2 regions of the Methylobacterium sp. 1A genome follow, and region 2 is predicted to be linked to the other one. Evidence: predicted binding sites of a transcription regulator. Region 2 holds the regulator's gene; the other holds the start of a gene.
What was found. The regulator LexA, encoded in region 2, represses DNA repair genes until DNA is damaged. The targets are predictions, from matches to a motif close to TGTTCNNNNTGTGTTCNG.
Positions count from the first base shown of each region.

Region 1: the regulator LexA is predicted to act here: its motif matches at 1,662-1,679, upstream of uvrA (excinuclease ABC subunit UvrA).

Region 1 is NZ_JBYQVE010000001.1:3,548,082-3,551,482, reverse strand. It holds gene ACX9MN_RS17175 (cupin domain-containing protein) at 1-268, shown strand, start outside; gene ACX9MN_RS17170 (MFS transporter) at 273-1,451, opposite strand; gene uvrA (excinuclease ABC subunit UvrA) at 1,835-3,401, shown strand, end outside.
Region 2 is NZ_JBYQVE010000001.1:3,090,444-3,093,844, forward strand. It holds gene ACX9MN_RS15100 (ComEC/Rec2 family competence protein) at 1-1,369, shown strand, start outside; gene lexA (transcriptional repressor LexA) at 1,363-2,091, opposite strand; gene ACX9MN_RS15110 (hypothetical protein) at 2,342-2,791, shown strand; gene ACX9MN_RS15115 (hypothetical protein) at 2,809-3,024, opposite strand; gene fae (formaldehyde-activating enzyme) at 3,345-3,401, shown strand, end outside.

The sequences.
Region 1 (3,401 bases), 460 kb from region 2:
TCACGCCACCTGCGACGAGTACCTCTACTGCCTCTCGGGCCGGGGCCGGGTCTGGCTGGGCGATCCGGCCGCCGAGACGGCGTTCGGCCCGGGCCAGCTCCTGTTCTTCGAGAAGGGCACGGTCCACGCGATGCCGGCGCTCGAGCCCGGGGACCCGGTGGTGTTCCTGTCGATCGACACGCCCCGGCGGGCGCCGACCGACATCGTCTTCGTGAACCCGGAGGACGGGACGCCCGCCACCTTCATGGCGCGCAACGCCGAGGCGTGAGGGGTCACACCCGCAGGGACCGGCCGGCCGCCGCCACGCCGAGGAGCAGCGCCGCCACGATCAGCAGGGACGCGGGCAGGCCGAGCGCCTGCGCGGCGAAGCCGATCAGCGCGGGCCCCGCCAGCACCCCGGCATAGCCCAGCGTCGTCACCGCGGGCACCGCCACGCGCGCGGGCATCGCGGTCTGGCGCCCCGCCGCCGTGAACAGGACCGGGACGATGTTGGCGCAGCCCGCCCCGACCAGGGCGTAGCCGGCGAGCGCCGCCTCCCAGGCCGGGATGACGACCGAGAGCGCGAGGCCGGCCGCCGCCAGCAGGCCGCCGAGGATCACCACGGGCCGCCGGCCGAGGCGGGCCACGATCGCATCCCCGCCGAGCCGGCCGGCCGTCATGGTGACCGAGAAGGAAGCGTAGCCGAGCGCCGCCCAGGCCGGATCGAGCCCGCGCTGCTGGATCAGGAACACCGCGCTCCAGTCGAGGGCCGAGCCCTCGGTCAGGAACACCACGAAGCAGAGCAGGCCCAGCACCAGCACCGGGCCGCGGGGCAGCGCGAAGGCGGGCCCGCCGCTTCCCCCTGCCCCGCCGGCCGGAAGGATGCCCGGCCAGGCGGCCGCGAACAGGGCCACGATGCCGGCGACCAGGATCAGCACGCTCCAGCCGGCGCCCAGGCCGGTGCCCATCAGGACGCTGGCCAGCAGCGCCCCCAGGATGCAGCCGAGGCTGTAGAGACCGTGGAAGCCCGACATCATCGGGCGCCCGGCGGCGCGCTCCACCACGACAGCCTGCAGGTTCATGACGCAGTCCACCGCCCCCATCCCGGCCCCGAACAGCAGCAGCGCCCCGGTGAGCGGCACGAGCCCGGAGCCGACGGCCAGCACCGGCAGGGCGACGCCGATCGCGAGCGTGCCGGCGAGCAGGACCGGCCGGAAGCCGAGCCGCGCGGCCGCGGCCCCGGCGCTCGGCATCGCCAGGATCGAGCCGACGCCGAAGGTGAGGAGCAGCAGGCCGAGCCCCGCCGCGTCGAGGCCGGCGCGGTCCTTCACCAGCGGCACCAGGGGCGCCCAGGTGGCGTTGGCGATGCCCACGATCAGGAACAGCAGCCGCGTGGACAGGCGCTGCTGGGTGGCCGTGCGGTCGTCGGAACCGCGGAGGGCGGCCGGATCGGTCGCGTCGCATGCTGGCATCGATACCTGTCGGGATGTGGATCTGAGGGCGGGATACGGCGACGTGGATCTCGGCGCCCGCGGTGCAACACCGAAGGTGGGCCAAGGTTTGGCGAATCGAGCTACGGCGAAGCTGGGGCCACCGGACTCCGATCGCGGCCGCTGGCTCCACCGCGTCATCGCTTCGCTGCGCTCGCGAAGACGGTCGCGCGTTCACCGAGCGGTTGCCGACGTACGCGTTTCGTTCTAGCAAGGGCGGCGCATGACGGGCCTGCGTCCCGCCGGCCGCATCTTGCCGCGGGCCCCCTCGGGCTCGACATGAGCCGGAGCGGCGGCTGGCCCGCGCGCGAATCCGTCCGACTTCGTCGATGCCTCGGTCGACGCCTCGAAAGACCGCCGCCCTCATGGCCAAAGCCCAAGCTGGAAGTCGTGCCGCAAGCCGCGTCGGTGCTGCCCAAGCCGCACCGAAAGCTGCCGCCAAAGCGCCTTCCAAGACGGCTCCGAAAGCCCCGGCGACGGCCAAGGCGCCCCAGTCCAAGGCGCCCCAGTCCAAGGTGCCCGAGTCCAAGCCGGTTCGCGCGAAATCCAGCTCCCCCGGCGCGCGGAACGAAGCCGCCATCGACGCCAAGCTGGAGGCCCTGTTCGACGCCGCGCCGGCCCCCGTCGAGGACCGGCGGGTCATCGCGATCCGCGGCGCCCGGGAGCACAATCTCAAGAACGTCGACCTGACCATCCCGCGGGACAAGCTCGTGGTCTTCACCGGGCTCTCGGGCTCGGGCAAGTCGTCGCTCGCCTTCGACACGATCTACGCCGAGGGGCAGCGCCGCTACGTCGAGTCGCTCTCGGCCTACGCCCGCCAGTTCCTGGAGATGATGTCCAAGCCCGACGTCGACCAGATCGACGGGCTGTCGCCGGCGATCTCGATCGAGCAGAAGACCACCTCGAAGAACCCCCGCTCGACCGTGGGGACGGTGACCGAGATCTACGACTACATGCGCCTGCTCTGGGCGCGGGTCGGCATCCCCTACTCGCCGGCCACCGGCCTGCCGATCGAGAGCCAGACCGTCCAGCAGATGGTCGACCGGGTGCTGGAACTGCCGGAGAAGACCCGGCTCTACCTGCTGGCGCCCGTGGTCCGCGGGCGGAAAGGCGAGTACCGCAAGGAGATCGCCGAATACCAGAAAAAAGGCTTCCAGCGGCTGCGCGTGAACGGCGAATACTACGCCATCGACGATGTGCCCAAGCTCGACAAGAAGTTCAAGCACGACATCGACGTGGTGGTGGACCGGATCGTGGTCCGGGCCGATATCGGCTCGCGGCTCGCCGATTCCTTCGAGACCGCGCTGGAACTCGCCGACGGCGTCGCCGAGATCGTGTTCGCCGACGCCCCCGAGGGCGAGGCGCCGCGGACCGTCACCTTCTCGTCGCGCTTCGCCTGCCCGGTCTCGGGCTTCACCATCGCGGAGATCGAGCCGCGGCTGTTCTCGTTCAACAACCCGTTCGGCGCCTGCCCGACCTGCAGCGGCATCGGCCACGAGATGCGGATCGATCCCGAGCTGGTGATCTCCGACCCTGGCTTAAGCCTGAAGCGCGGCGCGGTCGGCCCCTGGGCGAAGTCGACCTCGCCCTATTACGGCCAGACGCTCGAGGCGCTCGCCGAGCATTTCGGCTTCAAGACGGGCGTCCCCTGGCAGAGCCTGTCGGAGACGGCCCGCGCCATCGTGCTCTACGGCTCGGGCAAGCAGGCGGTGCGCTTCGCCTACGACGACGGCTTGCGCAAGTACACGGTCAACAAGCCCTTCGAGGGCGTGATCCCGAACCTGGAGCGCCGCTACAAGGAGAGCGACTCGGACGCCGTGCGCGAGGAGATCGGGCGCTTCATGAGCGAGACGCCCTGCGCCGCCTGCGGCGGCAAGCGGCTGAAACCCGAGGCTCTGGCCGTGAAGGTCGCCATGGCGGACATCGCCGACG
Region 2 (3,401 bases):
GCTCCTCGCCGCGGTGCCGCTCTGCGCGCTGCTCTGGCCGATCAAGAAGATCGCGGCCGGCTTCGCCATGGTCGGCGTCACCGCCTACTGCGCCTTCTCGGGCTGGGACATCGCGGCCGAGCGCTCGCTGATCATGACCCTGATCATGCTCGGCGCGATCCTGGTGGACCGGCCGGCCCTGTCGATGCGCAACCTCGCCCTCGCGGCGCTGATCGCGCTCGCCCGGGAGCCGGAGGGCCTGCTCGGCCCGAGCTTCCAGATGTCCTTCGGCGCCGTGGCCGGGCTGATCGCCTGCGCGCGGCTGATCGACGGGCGGCTGCTCGTGCGCCCGGGGGCCGGGCGGATCGGGCGGCTCGTCGGGACCGGCCTGTCGGCGATCACCGGGACCCTGGCCACGACCCTGGTGGCGCAGGTCGCGACGGCCCCCTTCGCCACCTACCACTTCCAGACGGTCCAGCCCTTCGGCCTCGTCGGCAACGCCCTGACCCTGCCGCTCGTCTCCCTGGTGGTGATGCCCGCCGCGGTGATCGGCTGCCTCGCCTATCCCTTCGCCCTCGACCGGCCGGTCTGGTGGCTGATGGGGCAGGCGGTGGCCGGGATGCTGGCGATCTCGGACTGGATCGCCGGGTTCGAGCGGGCGGTCCTGGTGCTGCCGGCCTTCGGCGCCGGGGCGCTGGCCCTGCTGACCGCCGGCCTGCTGCTGGGGACGCTGCCGGCCTCGCGCCTGCGCTGGCTCGCCGTGCCGCCGGTCCTGCTCGGGCTCGTCCTCGCGGCCCGGCCCGACCACTACGACCTCTACGTCGACCGGCAGGGCGCGGGGGCCGCGGTGCGGGGCCCGGACGGGCGGCTCGCGGCCCTCGGCAGCCCTTCGGGCTTCGTCCTCGAGCAGTGGCTGAAGGCGGACGGCGACGGGCGGCGGTCCGCGGCGCTGATCGTCCGGTCGGGCAGCGGGCGCTGCGACCGGCTCGGCTGCACCGCCCGGCTGCCGGACGGGCGGGCGGTCGCCCTGGTCCGGGACCGGCGGGCCTTCCCGGAGGATTGCGCCCGCGCCGCGGTGCTGATCACGGGCCTCGCGGCGCCGCCGACCTGCACGGGGCCGCTGGTGATCGACCGGCGCGTCCTCGCCGCCCGCGGGGCCGTGGCCCTCCGGATCGACGGCGACGGCTTCGCCGCGCGCTACGCCCGGAACGACGGCCGCGCCGTGCCCTGGCAGCCGGCCGCCGGGCGCGGGCCTGGACCGCCGCGGCCGGTCACCGCGGAGCCGGGCGACCGCCCCGCGGAGGACGGGGTCGCCGCGACGCCGGAGGCCGACGCCGCGCCGGGCGGAGACCTCGCCCCCGGCGACGCGCCGGCCGAGCCGCTTCAGTAGCGGCGGACGAGGCTCACGAGGCGGCCCTGGATCCGGACCCGGTCGGGCCCGAGCACGCGGGTCTCGTAGGCCGGGTTGGCGGCCTCGAGGGCGATCGACGAGCCGCGGCGGCGCAGGCGCTTGAGCGTCGCCTCCTCGTCGTCGATCAGTGCCACGATGATGTCGCCGGTATTGGCCGTCTCCTGCTTGCGGATGACCACGAGGTCGCCGTCCAGGATGCCCGCCTCGACCATCGAGTCGCCGCGCACCTCGAGGGCGTAGTGCTCGCCGCCGGCCACGAAGTCCGGCGACAGGGTGATGGCGTGGCTCTGGTTCTGGATCGCCGAGACGGGCGTACCGGCCGCGATCCGGCCCATGACCGGGATCGAGATGGCGCGGCCGGACTCGTCGATCATCCGCGTGCTCGCCGGGGCCGGCGGCTGCTTGGACTTACCGCCCTCGACCACGCTCGGCGTGAAGCGGCGCGGCTCGACGGGGGCCTGAGTCGCCGGAGCGGCCTGGGTCAGGCTCTCGGGGATCCGGATCACCTCGATGGCGCGCGCCCGATTGGGGAGGCGCCGGAGGAAGCCGCGCTCCTCGAGCGCCGTGATCAGCCGGTGGATGCCGGATTTCGACTTGAGATCGAGGGCATCCTTCATCTCGTCGAACGACGGCGGGACACCGCATTCCTGCATCCGGCTCTGGATGAATCGCAGGAGGTCCAGCTGCTTGCGCGTGAGCATCGACGGGGGACTCGCGGCTTGGCGGACCGCCACGTGACGGTCTCCGAAACAAATCACGAACAGGTTAAACGTTCCGCAAGTGTTCCGCAAGAGCGGCACCGCTCGGCCCGGCGCGCCGCGGCGCGCCCGCGGGAGTAAGGTCGAGAAACGCATTGACGGCGCAAGCGGAGCCGTTTCAATGCATCGCGGCGCCCCGCCGGGAAGGCGGCGGATCCGGGGCGCGGGCTGGGACCCTCTTGGAATGACGAGGATGCGACGACCCGCAGCTCTGCTGCCCCTCGGCCTCGCCGCCCTCGGCCTCGCCGGCTGCACCACCGGATTCTCCTACATCTCGCGGAACTACGTGGCGCTCACTCCCCAGGTCGTCACGATCGGCTGCAAGGAGCCCTACGAGGTCTACGACAACCGGCAGCTGCGCCGGATGCTGATCGTGTCCAACGCCCTGCGCGAGTATACCGGCTGCAACCTGAGCGAGGTCCGGATCGATCCGGAGCCGGGCGCCACCCGGGTGAAGCGCTTCCGCACCGCCGCCCGGGCCTATCTCGACGAGACCGTGCGCGAGGATTGCCGGATCACCGGCGAGACCGTGTTCGATCCGCTGAAGACTGAGTTCGCCTACGCCTGCGACGCGCCGATCGAGAAGCGCGGCACCGTGGTCCCCCGCCTGCCGGGCCGCAATCCGGGCCTCGGCGTGCGCTGACGGCTGGCGGCGCGTCCTCAGGCGCCCGGCTTCGGGAAGGTCCGCTCCGCGGCGTCGCCGGCGGCGGCCAGCAGGGCGCGGGCGAAGGCCCGGGCCTCCGTCCGGTCGAGCACGATCGCGGCGGTGACCGGCGCACCGCCGAGGTCGGCGAGGGCGAGTTCCAGGCGCACCCCGTCGGGCACGGCGCTCGCCTGAAGGCTCCAGCCGGAGCCCCGGTCCGTGCTCTCCGCCATCGTGTTCCTCCCGCATGCCCGGCACGGCGCCGCGCGCCCACCGGAACGGCCAGGCCCGGGACCGCTCCCGGAGCCGCGCTCCGATCTTCCCTGCCTCGCCTGTCCGCGTTCCTCAAGGCCACAGGCCGCGCAGGGGTGGAGATGCGCGCCGTCGCGGATGCCGGCGGCCGCATCGCGGCGACGCGGGGCGGCACGGGTCCGCGCCCGCGCCGCAGCGCGGGCGAGGGCAGGGGCGGCCGGGATGGGAGCCGGCTTCGGGGCGATTGACGCGAGGCCGCCGATGATGTCTCCCGCGGGCTCCGATCAGGTGGAGTTCGAACATGCAAGAGATCTGGTTCCGCACGGGCGAGGCCACGGTGCTGGCGGCCGAGGGCCAG